One region of the Nicoliella sp. ESL1120 genome, then DNA from elsewhere that is predicted to be linked to it. Evidence: a T-box and tRNA genes for the amino acid it is inferred to sense, from the RefSeq annotation. Region 1 holds a T-box; the other holds one or more tRNA genes.

The links. The T-box of region 1 lies ahead of tyrS (tyrosine--tRNA ligase). A T-box ahead of a tRNA ligase gene usually reads a tRNA of that ligase, here a tRNA-Tyr.
Region 2: it encodes a tRNA-Tyr, which carries the amino acid that the T-box ahead of tyrS (tyrosine--tRNA ligase) is inferred to sense. The anticodon was not compared.

The regions. Positions count from the first base shown of each region.
Region 1 covers NZ_CP196383.1:57,613-67,770, forward strand. Annotated here, with positions in the region: rRNA gene ACSYTE_RS00265 (23S ribosomal RNA) at 1-2,043, opposite strand, end outside; rRNA gene ACSYTE_RS00270 (16S ribosomal RNA) at 2,265-3,840, opposite strand; gene tyrS (tyrosine--tRNA ligase) at 4,229-5,488, opposite strand; T-box leader at 5,538-5,736, opposite strand; gene ACSYTE_RS00280 (DUF4811 domain-containing protein) at 5,786-6,586, opposite strand; gene ACSYTE_RS00285 (MDR family MFS transporter) at 6,586-8,058, opposite strand; gene ACSYTE_RS00290 (MerR family transcriptional regulator) at 8,242-8,700, shown strand; gene ACSYTE_RS00295 (glycosyltransferase) at 8,919-10,133, shown strand.
Region 2 covers NZ_CP196383.1:1,257,119-1,267,276, reverse strand. Annotated here, with positions in the region: gene ACSYTE_RS05460 (YutD family protein) at 1-412, shown strand, start outside; gene ACSYTE_RS05455 (TIGR01457 family HAD-type hydrolase) at 432-1,214, shown strand; gene ACSYTE_RS05450 (TIGR01906 family membrane protein) at 1,207-1,833, shown strand; gene ACSYTE_RS05445 (VTT domain-containing protein) at 1,857-2,495, opposite strand; gene ACSYTE_RS05440 (peptidylprolyl isomerase) at 2,671-3,261, shown strand; rRNA gene ACSYTE_RS05435 (16S ribosomal RNA) at 3,563-5,138, shown strand; rRNA gene ACSYTE_RS05430 (23S ribosomal RNA) at 5,360-8,275, shown strand; rRNA gene rrf (5S ribosomal RNA) at 8,347-8,463, shown strand; tRNA gene ACSYTE_RS05420 (tRNA-Asn) at 8,470-8,542, shown strand; tRNA gene ACSYTE_RS05415 (tRNA-Ser) at 8,548-8,638, shown strand; tRNA gene ACSYTE_RS05410 (tRNA-Glu) at 8,652-8,723, shown strand; tRNA gene ACSYTE_RS05405 (tRNA-Asp) at 8,766-8,839, shown strand; tRNA gene ACSYTE_RS05400 (tRNA-Phe) at 8,886-8,958, shown strand; tRNA gene ACSYTE_RS05395 (tRNA-Tyr) at 8,964-9,046, shown strand; tRNA gene ACSYTE_RS05390 (tRNA-Trp) at 9,053-9,123, shown strand; tRNA gene ACSYTE_RS05385 (tRNA-His) at 9,136-9,208, shown strand; tRNA gene ACSYTE_RS05380 (tRNA-Cys) at 9,281-9,351, shown strand; tRNA gene ACSYTE_RS05375 (tRNA-Leu) at 9,368-9,452, shown strand; SMK box riboswitch at 9,567-9,648, shown strand; gene metK (methionine adenosyltransferase) at 9,651-10,158, shown strand, end outside.

The sequences.
Region 1 (10,158 bases):
ACAGGTATCTCAATTTCACCGAGTCTCTCGTTGAGACAGTGCTCAGATCGTTACGCCTTTCGTGCGGGTCGGAACTTACCCGACAAGGAATTTCGCTACCTTAGGACCGTTATAGTTACGGCCGCCGTTTACTGGGGCTTCGTTTCTGGGCTTCGCCGAAGCTAACTCATCCACTTAACCTTCCAGCACCGGGCAGGCGTCAGCCCCTATACTTCATCTTACGATTTTGCAGAAACCTGTGTTTTTGATAAACAGTCGCCTGAGCTTTTTCACTGCGGCTGCACGTAGTGCAGCACCCCTTCTCCCGAAGTTACGGGGTCATTTTGCCGAGTTCCTTAACGAGAGTTCACTCGCTCACCTTAGGATTCTCTCCTCGACTACCTGTGTCGGTTTGCGGTACGGGTAGTTAACTACTAACTAGAAACTTTTCTCGGTAGTGTGACATCAACGACTTCCCTACTAAATTTCGGTCCTCATCACACCTTGTCAACACGATATTAAGCATTTGACTCAATACCTGACTTAGTGCTTGAACATCCATATCCAACAGGATGCTACGTTTAGCCTCCTACGTCCTTCCATCGGTCAAACATAGTTAACTAGTACAGGAATCTCAACCTGTTATCCATCGCCTACGCCTCTCGGCCTCGGCTTAGGTCCCGACTAACCCTGGGAGGACGAGCCTTCCCCAGGAAACCTTAGTCATTCGGTGGATCAGATTCTCACTGATCTTTCGCTACTCATACCGGCATTCTCACTTCTAAGCGCTCCACTAGTCCTTACGGTCTAGCTTCATTGCCCTTAGAACGCTCTCCTATCACGCAACATAGTTGCGTCCACAATCTCGGTAATATGCTTAGCCCCGGTAAATTTTCGGCGCAGAATCACTCGACTAGTGAGCTATTACGCACTCTTTAAATGGTGGCTGCTTCTGAGCCAACATCCTAGTTGTCTATGCAACTCCACATCCTTTTCCACTCAGCATATATTTAGGGACCTTAATTGGTGGTCTGGGCTGTTCCCCTTTCGACGGTGGATCTTATCACTCATCGTCTGACTCCTGGATATAAATCAATGGCATTCGGAGTTTATCTGAATTTAGTAACCCAAGACGGGCCCCTCACCCAAACAGTGCTCTACCTCCATGATTCTCGACTCCAAGGCTAACCCTAAAGCTATTTCGGAGAGAACCAGCTATCTCCAAGTTCGTTTGGAATTTCACCGCTACCCACACCTCATCCCAGCACTTTTCAACGTACACGGGTTCGGCCCTCCGGTGTGTTTTACCACACTTTCAGCCTGGACATGGGTAGATCACCTGGTTTCGGGTCTATCACAACATACTATATCGCCCTATTCAGACTCGCTTTCGCTACGGCTCCGACTTTTCATCTTAACCTTGCATGTTATCATAACTCGCCGGTTCATTCTGCAAGAGGCACGCTATCACCCATTAACGGGCTCTAACTGCTTGTAGGCACATGGTTTCAGGAACTATTTCACTCCCCTTCCGGGGTGCTTTTCACCTTTCCCTCACGGTACTGGTTCACTATCGGTCACTAGGGAGTATTTAGCCTTGGGAGATGGTCCTCCCGGATTCCGGCAATGTTTCACGTGTATTGCCGTACTCAGGATCCTGAACTGAGGGAATTAGATTTCGTCTACAGGGCTATCACCTTGTGTCGCAGAACTTCCCAGATCTTTCGACTATCTAATTCTTTGGTAACTCAAATGTTCAGTCCTACAACCCCACCGAGTAAACTCGATGGTTTGGGCTGTTCCCCGTTCGCTCGCCGCTACTGAGGGAATCGAATTTTCTTTCTCTTCCTGTGGGTACTTAGATGTTTCAGTTCCCCACGTCTGCCTTTCAATGAGTATGAATTCGTCATTGAATAATAAACGATTAAATTTATTGGGTTTCCCCATTCGGAAATCTCCGGATCAAAGCTTACGTACAGCTCCCCGAAGCATATCGGCGTTAGTCCCGTCCTTCATCGGCTCCTAGTACCAAGGCATCCACCATGCGCCCTTAATAACTTAACCTATTACCACGGAGTGGTATTTGGTTAATTGAGTAAATACGAATAAAACTAATTTAAAAAACTCAAAATAACGCGGTGTTCTCGGTTGAAATTGTATTTAATACAATTCAATAATTTGGAAAAATTAAAATATTATCTAGTTTTCAAAGAACCAAGTTTGAGAGTAGACCTCTCAAAACTAAACAAAACTATGACTGTGTAAGGTTCCGAATTATTCCTTAGAAAGGAGGTGATCCAGCCGCAGGTTCTCCTACGGCTACCTTGTTACGACTTCACCCTAATCATCAGTCCTACCTTAGGCGGCTAGCTCCTCAAAAGAGGTTACTGCACCGACTTTGGGTATTACTAACTCTCATGGTGTGACGGGCGGTGTGTACAAGACCCGGGAACGTATTCACCGTGGCATGCTGATCCACGATTACTAGTGATTCCAACTTCATGCAGGCGAGTTGCAGCCTGCAATCCGAACTGAGAACGGCTTTAAGAGATTAGCTTGACCTCGCGGTTTTGCGACTCGTTGTACCGTCCATTGTAGCACGTGTGTAGCCCAGGCCATAAGGGGCATGATGATTTGACGTCGTCCCCACCTTCCTCCGGTTTGTCACCGGCAGTCTCACTAGAGTGCCCAACTTAATGCTGGCAACTAATAATAGGGGTTGCGCTCGTTGCGGGACTTAACCCAACATCTCACGACACGAGCTGACGACAACCATGCACCACCTGTCATCCTGTCCCCGAAGGGAACGGCTAATCTCTTAGCTTTGCAGGAGATGTCAAGGCCTGGTAAGGTTCTTCGCGTAGCATCGAATTAAACCACATGCTCCACCACTTGTGCGGGTCCCCGTCAATTCCTTTGAGTTTCAACCTTGCGGTCGTACTCCCCAGGCGGAATGCTTAATGCGTTAGCTGCGGCACTAAAGGGCGGAAACCCTCTAACACCTAGCATTCATCGTTTACGGCATGGACTACCAGGGTATCTAATCCTGTTTGCTACCCATGCTTTCGAGCCTCAGCGTCAGTTACAGACCAGACAGCCGCCTTCGCCACTGGTGTTCTTCCATATATCTACGCATTTCACCGCTACACATGGAGTTCCACTGTCCTCTTCTGCACTCAAGTTTCTCAGTTTCCGATGCACTTCTCCGGTTAAGCCGAAGGCTTTCACATCAGACTTAAAAAACCGCCTGCGCTCGCTTTACGCCCAATAAATCCGGACAACGTTTGCCACCTACGTATTACCGCGGCTGCTGGCACGTAGTTAGCCGTGACTTTCTGGTTAAATACCGTCAAAGCTTGATCATTTCCTATCAAACTTGTTCTTCTTTAACAACAGAGTTTTACGAGCCGAAACCCTTCTTCACTCACGCGGCGTTGCTCCATCAGACTTGCGTCCATTGTGGAAGATTCCCTACTGCTGCCTCCCGTAGGAGTATGGGCCGTGTCTCAGTCCCATTGTGGCCGATTACCCTCTCAGGTCGGCTACGTATCATTGCCTTGGTAGGCCATTACCCCACCAACAAGCTAATACGCCGCAGGTCCATCCTAAAGTGATGCAAACGCATCTTTCAAACAAAAACCATGCGGTTTTTGTTGTTATGCGGTATTAGCACTTGTTTCCAAATGTTATCCCCCGCTTTAGGGCAAGTTACCTACGTGTTACTCACCAGTTCGCCACTCACTTCGATGTTAAGTCAAGTTAATGCAAGCATCAACTATCATTAACGGAAGTTCGTTCGACTTGCATGTATTAGGCACGCCGCCAACGTTCGTCCTGAGCCAGGATCAAACTCTCATCTTATGATGAAAAGCTTAACGTTAGCTCTTCTTAATATTTGTTACTTTAAAGCGAATTGACTTCGCATAAGTTTTTTGTACTTCATTTAAAATGAAGTTCCTTACACATTTTTTGTCATAATTTTGTTCAGTTTTCAAAGATCTACTTTTGCGCGTCGCTCTTAACGACAACTATTTAATAATATCAAATTGCTAACTGGATGTCAACGATTTTTTAAAATTAATTTTGAACAACTTTTGAAAGTTGTTAGTCGAAATGAATAACGCAAGTAATAATATACCGCGTTCAAACTTTAATGTCAACATAAAAAATAAAATTAATTTGAAATGACTTTGCTAAATAAAAAATGGGCCATGGATAAATTATTAACCATGGCCCATTAATCAAACTCCTACTTAGTAACTCGTGCTAAGTAGTAACGCTTTTTACCTTTTCTAACAACTACGAATTTACCATCAAAATTATCGTTCGGGTTAATTACTGCTTCAACATCATCAACCTTTTCACCATTAATTCTGATCGCACCATTTTTGACATCTTCCCTAGCTTGTCTTCTTGATGGTTCAATTTTAGTATCATCAACTAACCATTGAATAATATCATTTGGTTCAGAACTAACGTCGACACTTGGCATGTTCTTAAAACCTTGTTCAACTTCACTTACGGTTAAATTCTTGATTCCATTTGTAAATAAAGCTTTGGTGATATTTTCAGCTTCTTCAACTGCCTTTTCACCATGGACGAACTTAGTAACTTCTTCAGCCAATCTTCTTTGGGCTTCGCGTTTCTTAGGTTCTGTTTTCACCTTTTCAGCCAACTCTTCAATCTCTTCATGACTAAGGAACGTAAAGTACTTCAAGTACTTCACAACATCCCGATCATCTTGATTGATCCAGAATTGGTAAAATTCGTATGGAGTTGTCTTTTCAGGATCTAACCAAACTGCTCCACCTGCAGTCTTACCAAACTTAGTTCCATCAGACTTAAGCATCAATGGAATCGTAAGCCCGTATACCTTCGCATCGGCACCTTCCATCTTGTGAATTAGGTCAGTTCCAGAGGTAATGTTACCCCATTGATCAGACCCACCAATTTCAAGTTGTACGTCGTTGTTCTTAAAGAGGTGTAAGAAGTCCATCGATTGTAAAATTTGGTAGGTGAATTCAGTAAATGAAATCCCAGCATCCAAACGACTAGCAACGACTTCCTTATTCAACATCGTATTCACGTTGAATACCTTTCCGTAATCACGAAGAAAGTCTAGTAGCGTGAACTTGGAAATCCAATCATAGTTATTAACGATCGTAAAACTACCGTCTTGGCCAAATAACTTGGTCATTTGCTTAGTTAAGGCTTCTTCATTATGTTTAACTTGGTCCATCGTTTGTAGCTTTCTTTCAGCCTTTTTACCACTAGGATCACCAATTGAGCCGGTTGCCCCACCCACTAAGATCACTGGATGGTGTCCCGCTAATTGAAAACGCTTTAAGATCATGAATGGAATTAAATGCCCAATGTGCATACTGTCACCAGTTGGGTCAATTCCAGCGTATAGTCCAATTTTCTTTTCATTAACTAGTTCGTTCAAACCTTCTGCATCCGTTTGTTGATTAATGGCGCCACGCCACTTTAAATCATCAATAATATCCATTTCATTTCCTCCTTAAGATAACAAAAAATCCCCTACAGCTTAATAAGCCATAGGGGACGAAAATAGTTCCGCGGTACCACCCAAGTTATCATTTATAATGATCACTCTAACCATTAATAACGAAATGACCCGGCAAATATGCACGCTCCATAGGTGTAATTTCTCAAATGAATTGCTTAGCTCACAGCCCCGCTAAGTTTCTGAATTCTCAAATTCATTTGATACTAGAACTACTTCTCAGCATTTGTTTAATTACCAATATCATAATAACCAACTGCTGTTTTGTCAATAAACTAATTACTTAATTTTGTCCAATTGAGCTTGGACTGATGGTAATAACTTTTTAAGTGCAGCTGCTTTTGCTTCAGCTTCGACCTTCTTCTTACCAGCAGCAGTAGCTTGTTTAACGACTGCTTCTTTTTCACCAGCATTCATTGAAGGATCTTCCTTTTCAGCTAAAGTCAGTTCTTTTTGAACGTATGCTTGCACTTGTTGCTGTAATGCTGCTTGTTGTTGGGCTTGGGAAGCGCCGGATTGCTTTTGCAATTTCGCTTGTTCTTGCTTCATGATGGTTGGCAATGCCTTGACCTGTTTAGCATTTAGCACTAACCAATCCTTTGGTACGTAGAGTGTGTTGGTCTTATGATAAACAGATGACTTTTGGGCTAATCCATACATAAATCTTTCAAAGCTATTCTTGTATTCCCAACGAACTGTCTTGGTAACTAACTTAGCGTGCTTTAAGTTACTACTTTTCACTACTACGTTAGTAACGTCAGTATCCGGTTTAACCGTCTTCTTAGCACTACCGCTCTTGTATACAATCGCCTTATCCTTACTATTACTTTGGCCAACTGGTTGGTCAACAACTAAATTAAGACTAGGTGATAAGGAAGCAACCTTAGTAGTAGTATCGGTAGAAGCCACCTTATGCATCCCATAGTGGTACTTAAAGTTGGCAACTGATAAGAACATTACACCAATCAACAATGCAGTAAAGATAATATTTAAAATCAAATGAAGTGGTTGCTTGCCTACTAATAAATTCCAAGAGATGAAGAATAGGATCGCAACGATCACTAATAGAATAATAATCATTATTGACGACCTCCTTCAACCTTAGCTTCTGGAATACTTTTACCCTTTTTCAGCATGAACGTGAATGCTAACCCGATCAAACCAAAGATAAATGCAACTAAGAAAGCGGAATGATAACCACTCAACACAGCATTTAGCATTTTATCTTTGTATTGTAATGGGTCAACAGTTAGTAAATGATGGGCTGGTTTGGCATTATTAGTAACGTTGGTCAAAACGGAAGTCATTACCGCAGTGGCAATTGAACTAGCGATTTGCCGTAACGTATTATTTGCAGCAGTCCCATGATTCATCATACTAACATCTAACGCATTCATACTATAGGTAGTAATCGTCATCATTGACATTGCGATCCCACAAGAACGGATGGCGTAAATCACTACCACGTACATGATTGGCATATCAGTAGTTAAGAAGAAGAATGGAATCGTTCCAATTGTTAATAGTAAGAAACCACTAATTCCTAAGTAACGAGCCCCATACTTATCGAAGATTCGACCAGTAAATGGACTCAATACCCCAATCATCATTGCTCCGGCTAATAGCGTTAGTCCGGAATGAAACGCGTTGTAACCACGAACGATTTGTAAATACAATGGGAGAATCATTTCAAACCCAATCAAAGACATCATTGCAAGGGCTCCAATTATTGAGCCGATTGTAAATTGTTTGGATTTAAATACGTTTAAATTCACCAATGGATTACTAGTCTTGAATTCACGCATAATGAATGCAATCACAAAGATGACTCCAATAACTAACGTGGAGATAACAACGGCGCTACCCCATCCCTTATCACCAACGGATGAAAATGCGTATAGCGCACTCCCAAAACCAATCGTTGATAATAGTAATGAAGGGAAATCGAGCTTCGTCTTGCTAGTTGGTAAGATTGGCTTCATGGCAAATAAACTACCGATAATCACAAATGCCATAATTGGAATGATCATCCCAAAGAGATCACGCCATTGCGCATTCACAATAATCCAACCAGAAACAGTCGGACCAATTGCAGGTGCTAATCCAATTACAACTCCGGATAGCCCCATTGCAGTCCCCCGCTTTTCAGGTGGGAAAATTGATAACATGATCGTTTGTAGCATTGGCATTGAAATTCCAACCCCAACGGCTTGAATTAAACGCCCTGACAATAATGTCGCAAAGTTTGGCGCAGCGAAACACATTACCGTTCCAACTTCAAAGATCACCATTGCTGAAATGTAAAGCCACTTGGTATTAAAACGACTGGATAACCAAGCGGTAACGGGAATCAAAATCCCATTGACCATCAAAAAACCACTGGTTAACCATTGAACTGTGGAAGTATCAATGTTAAACACATCCATTAGCTTTGGATATGCAGTCGCCAATAGCGTTTGGTTCAACACGGTACAAAAAGTACCAATTAAAAGGAACAACACAAGTAGAGTTCTACTATATGGGTTTCCCTTTTGATCTAACGGCTTATCCATTAGAACATTCCTTCTTTCTAATTAATAAATAAAATAGATATCAAATATTACTTTCTTCACTATCTAATTTAGCACTAGCATTTTATTTTGTCAACTAAATTGACAATAGGCTTATATGTTATATAATCATTATATATTATTAAAGTTGATTTTAATTAAGTTAGAAAGGGGAGCTCATTAATCATGGATAGAGAAGACGATACATTTAAAGAAGTCAAAAGCAGAATCTTTAACCTATTCAAACGCGAAGACTTTCTGTTTGGCATCGGTGAAATCGCAAGCTACACTGATATCCCCCAGAGTAAATTACGCTACTGGGAAAAATGTGGGTACATTCGATCCAAAAAGTGTTCTAAAAATCAGAATCGCAAATATTCTTACCACACCCTCATGAAAATCGAACTAATCAAATCATATTTAGAATCAGGTTTCACTCTCAATGCCGCTGCTGATAAAGCCAGTAATTTTACTAATTACAACATCGTCATCGCCCGCATGCTAAAGAACCGCATCAAAGAAATCGGAACTGTTGATGATAAACCCGCGATCAATATGGGATGTTTAAACGACGATCCTTCCAAATCAATTTACTTTGTTGATGATGGAGATGAAATTAAGGCTTATATTAAAAATAATAATTAATTTAAAACTTCCAATTTATTGTTTTCATAATTGGAAGTTTTTTCATTCATAAAATTATGTGATTCCAAGCGATAAGCAATCTAAAATATGGTATGATAAAAAGGATTATGCAATAATAAACTTGTTGCGATAAGCTCGAATTTATATTTGCTTAAATCCCAATGCAAATCTTTCGTCGGGAAGATTACCTTCCCAGTTTTCAAGGAGGAAAACAATTTATGTGGTTCAGTAAAATGATTAGCGATTTTATATTCGGATACCCCGTAATGGTGTCAGTCGTATGGATCGTTGGTTGTATCTTCAAGGAGTGGACACTTCATCATACTCAAGATAACGATTCCGATCGTAAACCGTTGGTTTCAATATTAGTACCTGCTCACAACGAGCATGATACCCTGGAAGAAGCGGTTAAGTCACTTGCTAACTTAACCTATAAAAATTATGAAATTGTATTGATCGATGATAAAAGTTCAGATGATACTTTAGAAATAATGCATCGATTACAGGATCAATACAAATCACAATTTAATATCCAAATCGTTGCCATCCCCGTTAACCAGGGAAAAGCAAATGCTATGAACCAAGGGCTGAAAGCTGCTCGTGGAGAATACCTATTGGGAATTGACTCTGATTCTGTTTTAGATCCAGACTCACTTTCGTACGTTGTTAAAACTTTAAATAATAACCCTAAGGCTGGTGCCGTTGCTGGAAAACCAGTTGTTAGAAATCGAACTACTATTTTGGGCCGCCTTCAATTACTGGAATACATCGGTGTTATCGATATCATTAAGCGTGCAGAATCATTCTTAACTGGTAAGATCACTACCGTTTCAGGAGTTATTGTTGGTTTTAGAAAAACAGCCGTTGAATCGGTTAATGGTTGGAACACGAAGGTCATGACCGAAGATATTGATATTACATGGCGATTATATCGTAACCACTGGGAAGTATTATATAACCCCAATATTATTTGTTGGATTTTAGTTCCAGAAAGCGTTCGAAACCTAATCAAACAAAGACAGCGATGGGCGCGTGGTGGTTTAGAAGTACTCGCTGGTAACCGTGATATGTTGATTCATGGTAGTTTTAGCGAAAAGTTTTTACTATCTGAAACAATCGTAAGTAACACGTGGGCAGTGGTTACAATGCTAAGTACAATTACCTACATCCTTACATTTATTTTGGATCGCAATTTGACCCTTGATGGTAATATTTTACTATTCATGCTAATGGTCAGTTTCACCCAGTTCTTAATCAGTTTTTCTTTCTCAAAGAAAGCAACATTTATGAGTTGGGGGGACTTCTTACTAATCCCTGCTTACATTATGTATTATTGGATCATTAATTTGATCAGTTGTATCTATGCTATGATTTCATTCTTCTTAGACCCAGAACATGTTGGAACATGGCGTAGTCCGGATCGGGGGCGCTAAAATTGGAAAATAAACCACAATATAA
Region 2 (10,158 bases), 360 kb from region 1:
GCTTGCTTACAATACCTTTTTTAGTAAGTATGATTATATTTTGGGTGATATTGGATATGGTCAACTACGTTTAACGGGTTTTTATTCTGATGATCGAAATGTTAATCCGACTAATAAGATTAGTGCAGTAAGCGATTTTTTAGTTGAATATTGTAATTTTGGTGCTCCATATTTTATTTTACACAATCAAGAGGTAAAGAGAGTAAAACCAACTAAACGGAGGGGTAATCGTAATAGTCGCTCAACCAATAGCAATCGAGGCCGCAGTCGGAGGACAAGTGCTAAGCATGCTTTTATTGAGGAGAAAGTGACTAAAAGAAAGCCGCCGTTGGAAAAACGAAAGTCAATGATCGTTTCTGAATCAAAAGAAAAGGGCAAACGACATTTCAAAATTAGACAGAAGCAAAAGTAAAGGAGAATCAATTTAATTTATGAAACGTTATAAGGGATACTTTATTGATTTAGACGGGACCATTTATGCTGGTAAAAAAAGGATTCCAGCGGCTAAGCGTTTTATTGAGCGGCTTCAGGCAGCAGGAATTCCGTTTTTATTTGTTACTAATAATACGACCAAGTTACCTAGGGATGTGGTCGCAAATTTATCAGAAAACCACGATATTCATGTTGATGAATCAAATGTATATACAGCTGGGCTAGCGACTGCTGATTTTATGAATGATGATGCAGATGCTACTCATCGTAAGGCATATGTAATTGGGGAAACCGGTTTGGTAGATGCACTTGAAGCCCGCAATTTTGAAATTACTAGTGATAATCCTGATTATGTAGTAGTTGGATTAGATACTGAGGTCACTTATGAAAAATTTTGTGTAGCGACCCTTGCGATTCAACATGGGGCTAAGTTCATTGGAACCAATCCAGATACTAATATCCCAAATGAACGCGGAATGTTGCCAGGCGCTGGATCATTAGTAGACTTAGTTCGTTATGCAACTCAAACTGTTCCCACTTTGATCGGAAAGCCTAAGGCGATCATTTTAGAAAATGCTTTAAAAATTATTGGCTTAAAAAAAGAAGAAGTGGTGATGGTTGGTGATAACTATATGACTGATATTTCGGCTGGAATCAACTTCGGAATTGATACTTTATTAGTATATACAGGAGTATCAACTAGAGAACAGATTGCTCAAAAGGATATTAAGCCAACTTGGCAAATTAATTCTTTGGATGATTGGAAATTAACTAATGATTAGCAATTGGCGAGATTATCTTTTTTGCCTATTATTAGAGCTTTTTTGTTTAAGTTTAGCAATTTTTTTAGTCGTTAATTTAACACCGCTTTACTGGATTGATATTCATTTAATGAATTTAGAACGGTCAACTGGAATCAAAGCGAATTTTATTATGGGTGATTATTTAAGAATCATAAACTATATTCAAAATCCTTTTTATCAACACTTAAAATTTCATCATTTTGCCTCAACTGCTAATGGAATCAAGCATTTTAGTGATGTTAAACATTTAATTATTTTCAACAATCTTTTTATGGTTGTTTCAGGGTTGTTTACTTTGAGGGGAATAATAAAATTATCATTGTTAAAGCAACGATGGAGAATGATGGTACCGATTAAGGTGTTAATGATTACGTTATTAGCATTGGTAACGGTTGTATTAGTTAATTTTGATAAGTGGTTTATCCTTTTTCACAAATTGGTTTTTAGAAACCAAGATTGGATTTTTAATCCTGATTACGATCCCATTATTAATGCACTGCCAATTGGTTTTTTCGTTCAATCATTTTTGCTATTAATTATTTTCATCGCCGTTTTAAATTGCTTATTATATTATCTTGGTAAACGCGATCTAAAATAAAAAAACCACCGTTACGGTGGTTTTTATTTACTAATTTTTTCTTTGATTAGCCCAATGATCGCTGGCATTAATGAAATCAAAATAATTCCTAAAATAACTGCTGAAAAATGTTCTTTGATAAAAGGAATATTACCGAAGAAGTATCCAGCACCGCAACAGATTAATACCCAGGTGAAACATGCAGGAATGTTGTGGATAGCGAATCGTTTGTAATTCATTTTACTGCTAGCAGCAACGAATGGGATTAATGTCCGAATGATCGGCATAAATCTAGCTAAAAAGATTGCTGCAGAACCGTGCTTTTTAAAAAAGTAGTTTGTTTTTTCGATCTGTTCTGGTTTAATTACTTTTTGCACCCATTTGTTATTTAGCATTTTTGTTCCTACTTTCGAACCAATTAAGAAATTAATTGAATCTCCAGCGATTGATGCAATTAAAAATAATCCAATAAAAATCCAAATATTTAAAGAATAACTAGCATTTGCAGATAGTGCTGCAGCAGCAAATAATAATGAATCCCCCGGTAAAAACGGTAGGATGACTGCACCAGTTTCAATTAATATGACTAGAAATAAAATTAGATAAGTCCAGTTTCCAAAGTTGTTAACAATATTGATAATATGTTTATCAATGTTTAGTGTGAAATCGATTAATTGTCCCAAAAGACTCGCTCCTCATAAATTTTAGTAATTACATTCTAGCAGAAAAGGTAATAGCCGATTCGCTTTTGCAATCTAATTTATAAAAAAATAAAAGATAGCATTTGATTTTATCTGCAAAACCATGGATAATATTTAGTGTTTGATTAATTAATTTTGAACAAGTAGGAGGATTAAAATGACTGAATACCCACAATTAGAAACGAATAAAGCAAATGGGTTATATGCTACTATCGAAACCAGCAAGGGAAACATTAAAATTCAACTATTTCCTGATGAAGCCCCTAATACTGTAAAAAATTTTGTTGAATTAGCTAATGCTAATTATTATGATCATTGTAGCTTTCATAGGGTGATTAATGATTTTATGATTCAAACTGGCGATCCAACCGGAACGGGTAATGGTGGTGAAAGTATTTGGCATCAACCATTTGAAGATGAATTTTCTGATCAACTCTATAATATTCGTGGTGCAGTATCGATGGCTAATGCTGGTCCGAATACAAATGGAAGTCAATTCTTTATTGTTCAAAGTAAGAAAATCAATGCTGAAATATTAAATCAACTTGAAGACGCTAATTTTCCAAAACCAATTATTGATGCTTATAAGAAGAATGGTGGGACCCCGTGGTTAGATTTTAGACACACTGTTTTTGGCCAAGTGGTTAGTGGAATGAACGTTGTTGACAAGATAGCTAATGTTAAGGTTGACTCAGCTGACAAACCATTGCAAGATGTTTTAATTGATCAAATTAAAATTTCTAAATAAAAAGGGTTGACTTAAACTGTTAATCTTGTTAAGATATTTTTTGTTGTCATAAAGACATCGATTGATTTATAAAATAAATTCAAAAGATGTTGACATTAATCAACACTTTGTGATAACATTTAATAGTTAGTTTCAAATCATAAAAGAAGCTGACTGAAGTAGATCTTTGAAAACTGAACAAAATTATGACAAAAAATGTGTAAGGAACTTCATTTTAAATGAAGTACAAAAAACTTATGCGAAGTCAATTCGCTTTAAAAAGTAACAAAATTAAGAAGAGCTAACGTTAAGCTTTTCATCATAAGATGAGAGTTTGATCCTGGCTCAGGACGAACGTTGGCGGCGTGCCTAATACATGCAAGTCGAACGAACTTCCGTTAATGATAGTTGATGCTTGCATTAACTTGACTTAACATCGAAGTGAGTGGCGAACTGGTGAGTAACACGTAGGTAACTTGCCCTAAAGCGGGGGATAACATTTGGAAACAAGTGCTAATACCGCATAACAACAAAAACCGCATGGCTTTTGTTTGAAAGATGCGTTTGCATCACTTTAGGATGGACCTGCGGCGTATTAGCTTGTTGGTGGGGTAATGGCCTACCAAGGCAATGATACGTAGCCGACCTGAGAGGGTAATCGGCCACAATGGGACTGAGACACGGCCCATACTCCTACGGGAGGCAGCAGTAGGGAATCTTCCACAATGGACGCAAGTCTGATGGAGCAACGCCGCGTGAGTGAAGAAGGGTTTCGGCTCGTAAAACTCTGTTGTTAAAGAAGAACAAGTTTGATAGGAAATGATCAAGCTTTGACGGTATTTAACCAGAAAGTCACGGCTAACTACGTGCCAGCAGCCGCGGTAATACGTAGGTGGCAAACGTTGTCCGGATTTATTGGGCGTAAAGCGAGCGCAGGCGGTTTTTTAAGTCTGATGTGAAAGCCTTCGGCTTAACCGGAGAAGTGCATCGGAAACTGAGAAACTTGAGTGCAGAAGAGGACAGTGGAACTCCATGTGTAGCGGTGAAATGCGTAGATATATGGAAGAACACCAGTGGCGAAGGCGGCTGTCTGGTCTGTAACTGACGCTGAGGCTCGAAAGCATGGGTAGCAAACAGGATTAGATACCCTGGTAGTCCATGCCGTAAACGATGAATGCTAGGTGTTAGAGGGTTTCCGCCCTTTAGTGCCGCAGCTAACGCATTAAGCATTCCGCCTGGGGAGTACGACCGCAAGGTTGAAACTCAAAGGAATTGACGGGGACCCGCACAAGTGGTGGAGCATGTGGTTTAATTCGATGCTACGCGAAGAACCTTACCAGGCCTTGACATCTCCTGCAAAGCTAAGAGATTAGCCGTTCCCTTCGGGGACAGGATGACAGGTGGTGCATGGTTGTCGTCAGCTCGTGTCGTGAGATGTTGGGTTAAGTCCCGCAACGAGCGCAACCCCTATTATTAGTTGCCAGCATTCAGTTGGGCACTCTAGTGAGACTGCCGGTGACAAACCGGAGGAAGGTGGGGACGACGTCAAATCATCATGCCCCTTATGGCCTGGGCTACACACGTGCTACAATGGACGGTACAACGAGTTGCGAAACCGCGAGGTCAAGCTAATCTCTTAAAGCCGTTCTCAGTTCGGATTGCAGGCTGCAACTCGCCTGCATGAAGTTGGAATCACTAGTAATCGTGGATCAGCATGCCACGGTGAATACGTTCCCGGGTCTTGTACACACCGCCCGTCACACCATGAGAGTTAGTAATACCCAAAGTCGGTGCAGTAACCTCTTTTGAGGAGCTAGCCGCCTAAGGTAGGACTGATGATTAGGGTGAAGTCGTAACAAGGTAGCCGTAGGAGAACCTGCGGCTGGATCACCTCCTTTCTAAGGAATAATTCGGAACCTTGCACAGTCATAGTTTTGTTTAGTTTTGAGAGGTCTACTCTCAAACTTGGTTCTTTGAAAACTAGATAATATTTTAATTTTTCCAAATTATTGAATTGTATTAAATACAATTTCAACCGAGAACACCGCGTTATTTTGAGTTTTTTAAATTAGTTTTATTCGTATTTACTCAATTAACCAAATACCACTACGTGGTAATAGGTTAAGTTATTAAGGGCGCATGGTGGATGCCTTGGTACTAGGAGCCGATGAAGGACGGGACTAACGCCGATATGCTTCGGGGAGCTGTACGTAAGCTTTGATCCGGAGATTTCCGAATGGGGAAACCCAATAAATTTAATCGTTTATTATTCAATGACGAATTCATACTCATTGAAAGGCAGACGTGGGGAACTGAAACATCTAAGTACCCACAGGAAGAGAAAGAAAATTCGATTCCCTCAGTAGCGGCGAGCGAACGGGGAACAGCCCAAACCATCGAGTTTACTCGGTGGGGTTGTAGGACTGAACATTTGAGTTACCAAAGAATTAGATAGTCGAAAGATCTGGGAAGTTCTGCGACACAAGGTGATAGCCCTGTAGACGAAATCTAATTCCCTCAGTTCAGGATCCTGAGTACGGCAATACACGTGAAACATTGCCGGAATCCGGGAGGACCATCTCCCAAGGCTAAATACTCCCTAGTGACCGATAGTGAACCAGTACCGTGAGGGAAAGGTGAAAAGCACCCCGGAAGGGGAGTGAAATAGTTCCTGAAACCATGTGCCTACAAGCAGTTAGAGCCCGTTAATGGGTGATAGCGTGCCTCTTGCAGAATGAACCGGCGAGTTATGATAACATGCAAGGTTAAGATGAAAAGTCGGAGCCGTAGCGAAAGCGAGTCTGAATAGGGCGATATAGTATGTTGTGATAGACCCGAAACCAGGTGATCTACCCATGTCCAGGCTGAAAGTGTGGTAAAACACACCGGAGGGCCGAACCCGTGTACGTTGAAAAGTGCTGGGATGAGGTGTGGGTAGCGGTGAAATTCCAAACGAACTTGGAGATAGCTGGTTCTCTCCGAAATAGCTTTAGGGTTAGCCTTGGAGTCGAGAATCATGGAAGTAGAGCACTGTTTGGGTGAGGGGCCCGTCTTGGGTTACTAAATTCAGATAAACTCCGAATGCCATTGATTTATATCCAGGAGTCAGACGATGAGTGATAAGATCCACCGTCGAAAGGGGAACAGCCCAGACCACCAATTAAGGTCCCTAAATATATGCTGAGTGGAAAAGGATGTGGAGTTGCATAGACAACTAGGATGTTGGCTCAGAAGCAGCCACCATTTAAAGAGTGCGTAATAGCTCACTAGTCGAGTGATTCTGCGCCGAAAATTTACCGGGGCTAAGCATATTACCGAGATTGTGGACGCAACTTATGTTGCGTGATAGGAGAGCGTTCTAAGGGCAATGAAGCCAGACCGTAAGGACTGGTGGAGCGCTTAGAAGTGAGAATGCCGGTATGAGTAGCGAAAGATCAGTGAGAATCTGATCCACCGAATGACTAAGGTTTCCTGGGGAAGGCTCGTCCTCCCAGGGTTAGTCGGGACCTAAGCCGAGGCCGAGAGGCGTAGGCGATGGATAACAGGTTGAGATTCCTGTACTAGTTAACTATGTTTGACCGATGGAAGGACGTAGGAGGCTAAACGTAGCATCCTGTTGGATATGGATGTTCAAGCACTAAGTCAGGTATTGAGTCAAATGCTTAATACCGTGTTGACAAGGTGTGATGAGGACCGAAATTTAGTAGGGAAGTCGTTGATGTCACACTACCGAGAAAAGTTTCTAGTTAGTAGTTAACTACCCGTACCGCAAACCGACACAGGTAGTCGAGGAGAGAATCCTAAGGTGAGCGAGTGAACTCTCGTTAAGGAACTCGGCAAAATGACCCCGTAACTTCGGGAGAAGGGGTGCTGCACTATGTGCAGCCGCAGTGAAAAAGCTCAGGCGACTGTTTATCAAAAACACAGGTTTCTGCAAAATCGTAAGATGAAGTATAGGGGCTGACGCCTGCCCGGTGCTGGAAGGTTAAGTGGATGAGTTAGCTTCGGCGAAGCCCAGAAACGAAGCCCCAGTAAACGGCGGCCGTAACTATAACGGTCCTAAGGTAGCGAAATTCCTTGTCGGGTAAGTTCCGACCCGCACGAAAGGCGTAACGATCTGAGCACTGTCTCAACGAGAGACTCGGTGAAATTGAGATACCTGTGAAGAAGCAGGTTACCCGCGACAGGACGGAAAGACCCCATGGAGCTTTACTGTAACTTGATATTGGGTGTTTGTATAGCTTGTACAGGATAGGTAGGAGCCATAGAAGTCGGGACGCTAGTCTCGATGGAGGCATTGGTGGGATACTACCCTCGCTGTATGAACACTCTAACCCGCACCACTGATCGTGGTGGGAGACAGTGTCTGGTTGGCAGTTTGACTGGGGCGGTCGCCTCCTAAACAGTAACGGAGGCGCCCAAAGGTTCCCTCAGAATGGTTGGAAATCATTCGACGAGTGTAAAGGCAGAAGGGAGCTTGACTGCGAGACATACAGGTCGAGCAGGGACGAAAGTCGGGCTTAGTGATCCGGTGGTACCGTATGGAAGGGCCATCGCTCAACGGATAAAAGCTACCCTGGGGATAACAGGCTTATCTCCCCCAAGAGTTCACATCGACGGGGAGGTTTGGCACCTCGATGTCGGCTCATCGCATCCTGGGGCTGTAGTTGGTCCCAAGGGTTGGGCTGTTCGCCCATTAAAGCGGTACGCGAGCTGGGTTCAGAACGTCGTGAGACAGTTCGGTCCCTATCCGTCGCGGGCGTAGGAAATTTGAGAGGAGCTGCTCTTAGTACGAGAGGACCGGAGTGGACATACCGCTGGTGTACCAGTTGTGCCGCCAGGCGCATCGCTGGGTAGCTATGTATGGATGAGATAAACGCTGAAAGCATCTAAGTGTGAAACCCACCTCGAGATGAGATTTCCCATTCCTTTATGGAAGTAAGACCCCTGAAAGATGATCAGGTAGATAGGCTGGAAGTGGAAGTGCAGTGATGCATGGAGCGGACCAGTACTAATTGGTCGAGGACTTAACCAAGTAAGGTTGTTCTCACGGAAGAATAAGATATTATCTAGTTTTGAGAGAACGAAGTTCTCGCAGTTAAATAGTGTGGTGATGATGGCCAGAAGGATACACCTGTTCCCATGTCGAACACAGAAGTTAAGCTTTTGAACGCCAAAAGTAGTTGGGGGATCGCCCCCTGCAAGGATAGGACGTTGCCACGCAATTATTCCGGCATAGCTCAGTTGGTAGAGCACCTGACTGTTAATCAGGTTGTCGACGGTTCGAGCCCGCCTGCCGGAGTTCTTGGAGAGTTGTCCGAGAGGCCGAAGGAGCATCATTGGAAATGATGTAAACGGGTTAAAGCCTGTTTCGAGGGTTCGAATCCCTCACTCTCCATACTATGTTGTATGACCCGTTGGTCAAGTGGTTAAGACACTGCCCTTTCACGGCAGTAACATGGGTTCGAATCCCGTACGGGTCATTAGTAATTAATTTTACTAATGATATAAAATTGCAAAAAAATGGTCCGTTGGTCCAGTTGGTTATGACGCCGCCCTGTCACGGCGGAGATCACGAGTTCGAGTCTCGTACGGACCGTTTTTTGATTAATTCAAAAATTAAATATTTACCCTAGCAATTTTTTGGCTCGGTAGCTCAGTTGGTAGAGCAACGGATTGAAGCTCCGTGTGTCGGCAGTTCGATTCTGTCCCGCGCCATTTACGGAGGGGTAGCGAAGTCTGGCTAAACGCGGCGGACTGTAAATCCGCTCCTTCGGGTTCGGTGGTTCGAATCCACTCCCCTCCATAATTTAGGGATATAGTTCAAGGGCAGAATACCGGTCTCCAAAACCGTTGATGTGGGTTCGATTCCTACTATCCCTGTTTAATGCTATGGCGGTATTGGTGAAGTGGTTAACACATCGGTTTGTGGATCCGACACGCGTGGGTTCGATTCCCACATACCGCCCTTAATTCAAACTAAATAGTTTGATTATTAGGCTTTATCCCATGGTGATAACTTTCTTTAATAGTTTGAAATGGCGGTATAGCCAAGTGGTAAGGCAGAGGTCTGCAAAACCTTTATCACCGGTTCAAATCCGGTTACCGCCTTTGTTTTATATTTTTTGCCGGAGTGGCGGAATTGGCAGACGCGCTGGACTCAAAATCCAGTGACCGTTTAGGTCGTGTGGGTTCGAACCCCACCTCCGGTATCTTAAAAAAGATTCTCATATTTACTATGAGAATCTTTTTTTGTGCTTTTGATTAATTTTTGAACAATTGAATCATACCATTCTTTTAATTCGATTACTTTTATGATACTCTTATATAGTTATGAGTCTATTCCCGATAGGATTCACATTCAGTGAAGCTGCCTTGTAACCAAAATAATTAGGGGGAATTAATATATTATGAGAGAAAGACATTTATTTACTTCAGAATCTGTTTCTGAAGGCCATCCAGATAAAATTGCTGATCAGATTAGTGATGCAATTTTAGATGCACTACTTGCAAAGGATCCAAATGCACGGGTTGCTTGTGAAACTTCAGTCACAACTGGATTAGTGCTTGTATTTGGTGAAATTTCTACGACTGCATATGTAAATATTCAGAAAGTAGTTAGAGATACAATTAGAAGAATTGGTTATACTAACAGTTCTTTAGGCTTTGATGCTGATACTTGTGCTGTAATGGTTGCAATTGATGAACAATCACCAGATATTGCACAAGGGGTTGATGATGCTCTTGAAAGCCGTGAAGGATCAGACGACGATATTTTAAATAAAATTGGTGCTGGTGATCAAGGAATTATGTTTGGGTATGCGATTGACGAAACTCCTGAATTAATGCCACTTCCAATTTCACTTAGCCATAAATTGATGCGCAAAACTGCAGAAGTTAGAAAAAATGGTACCATTT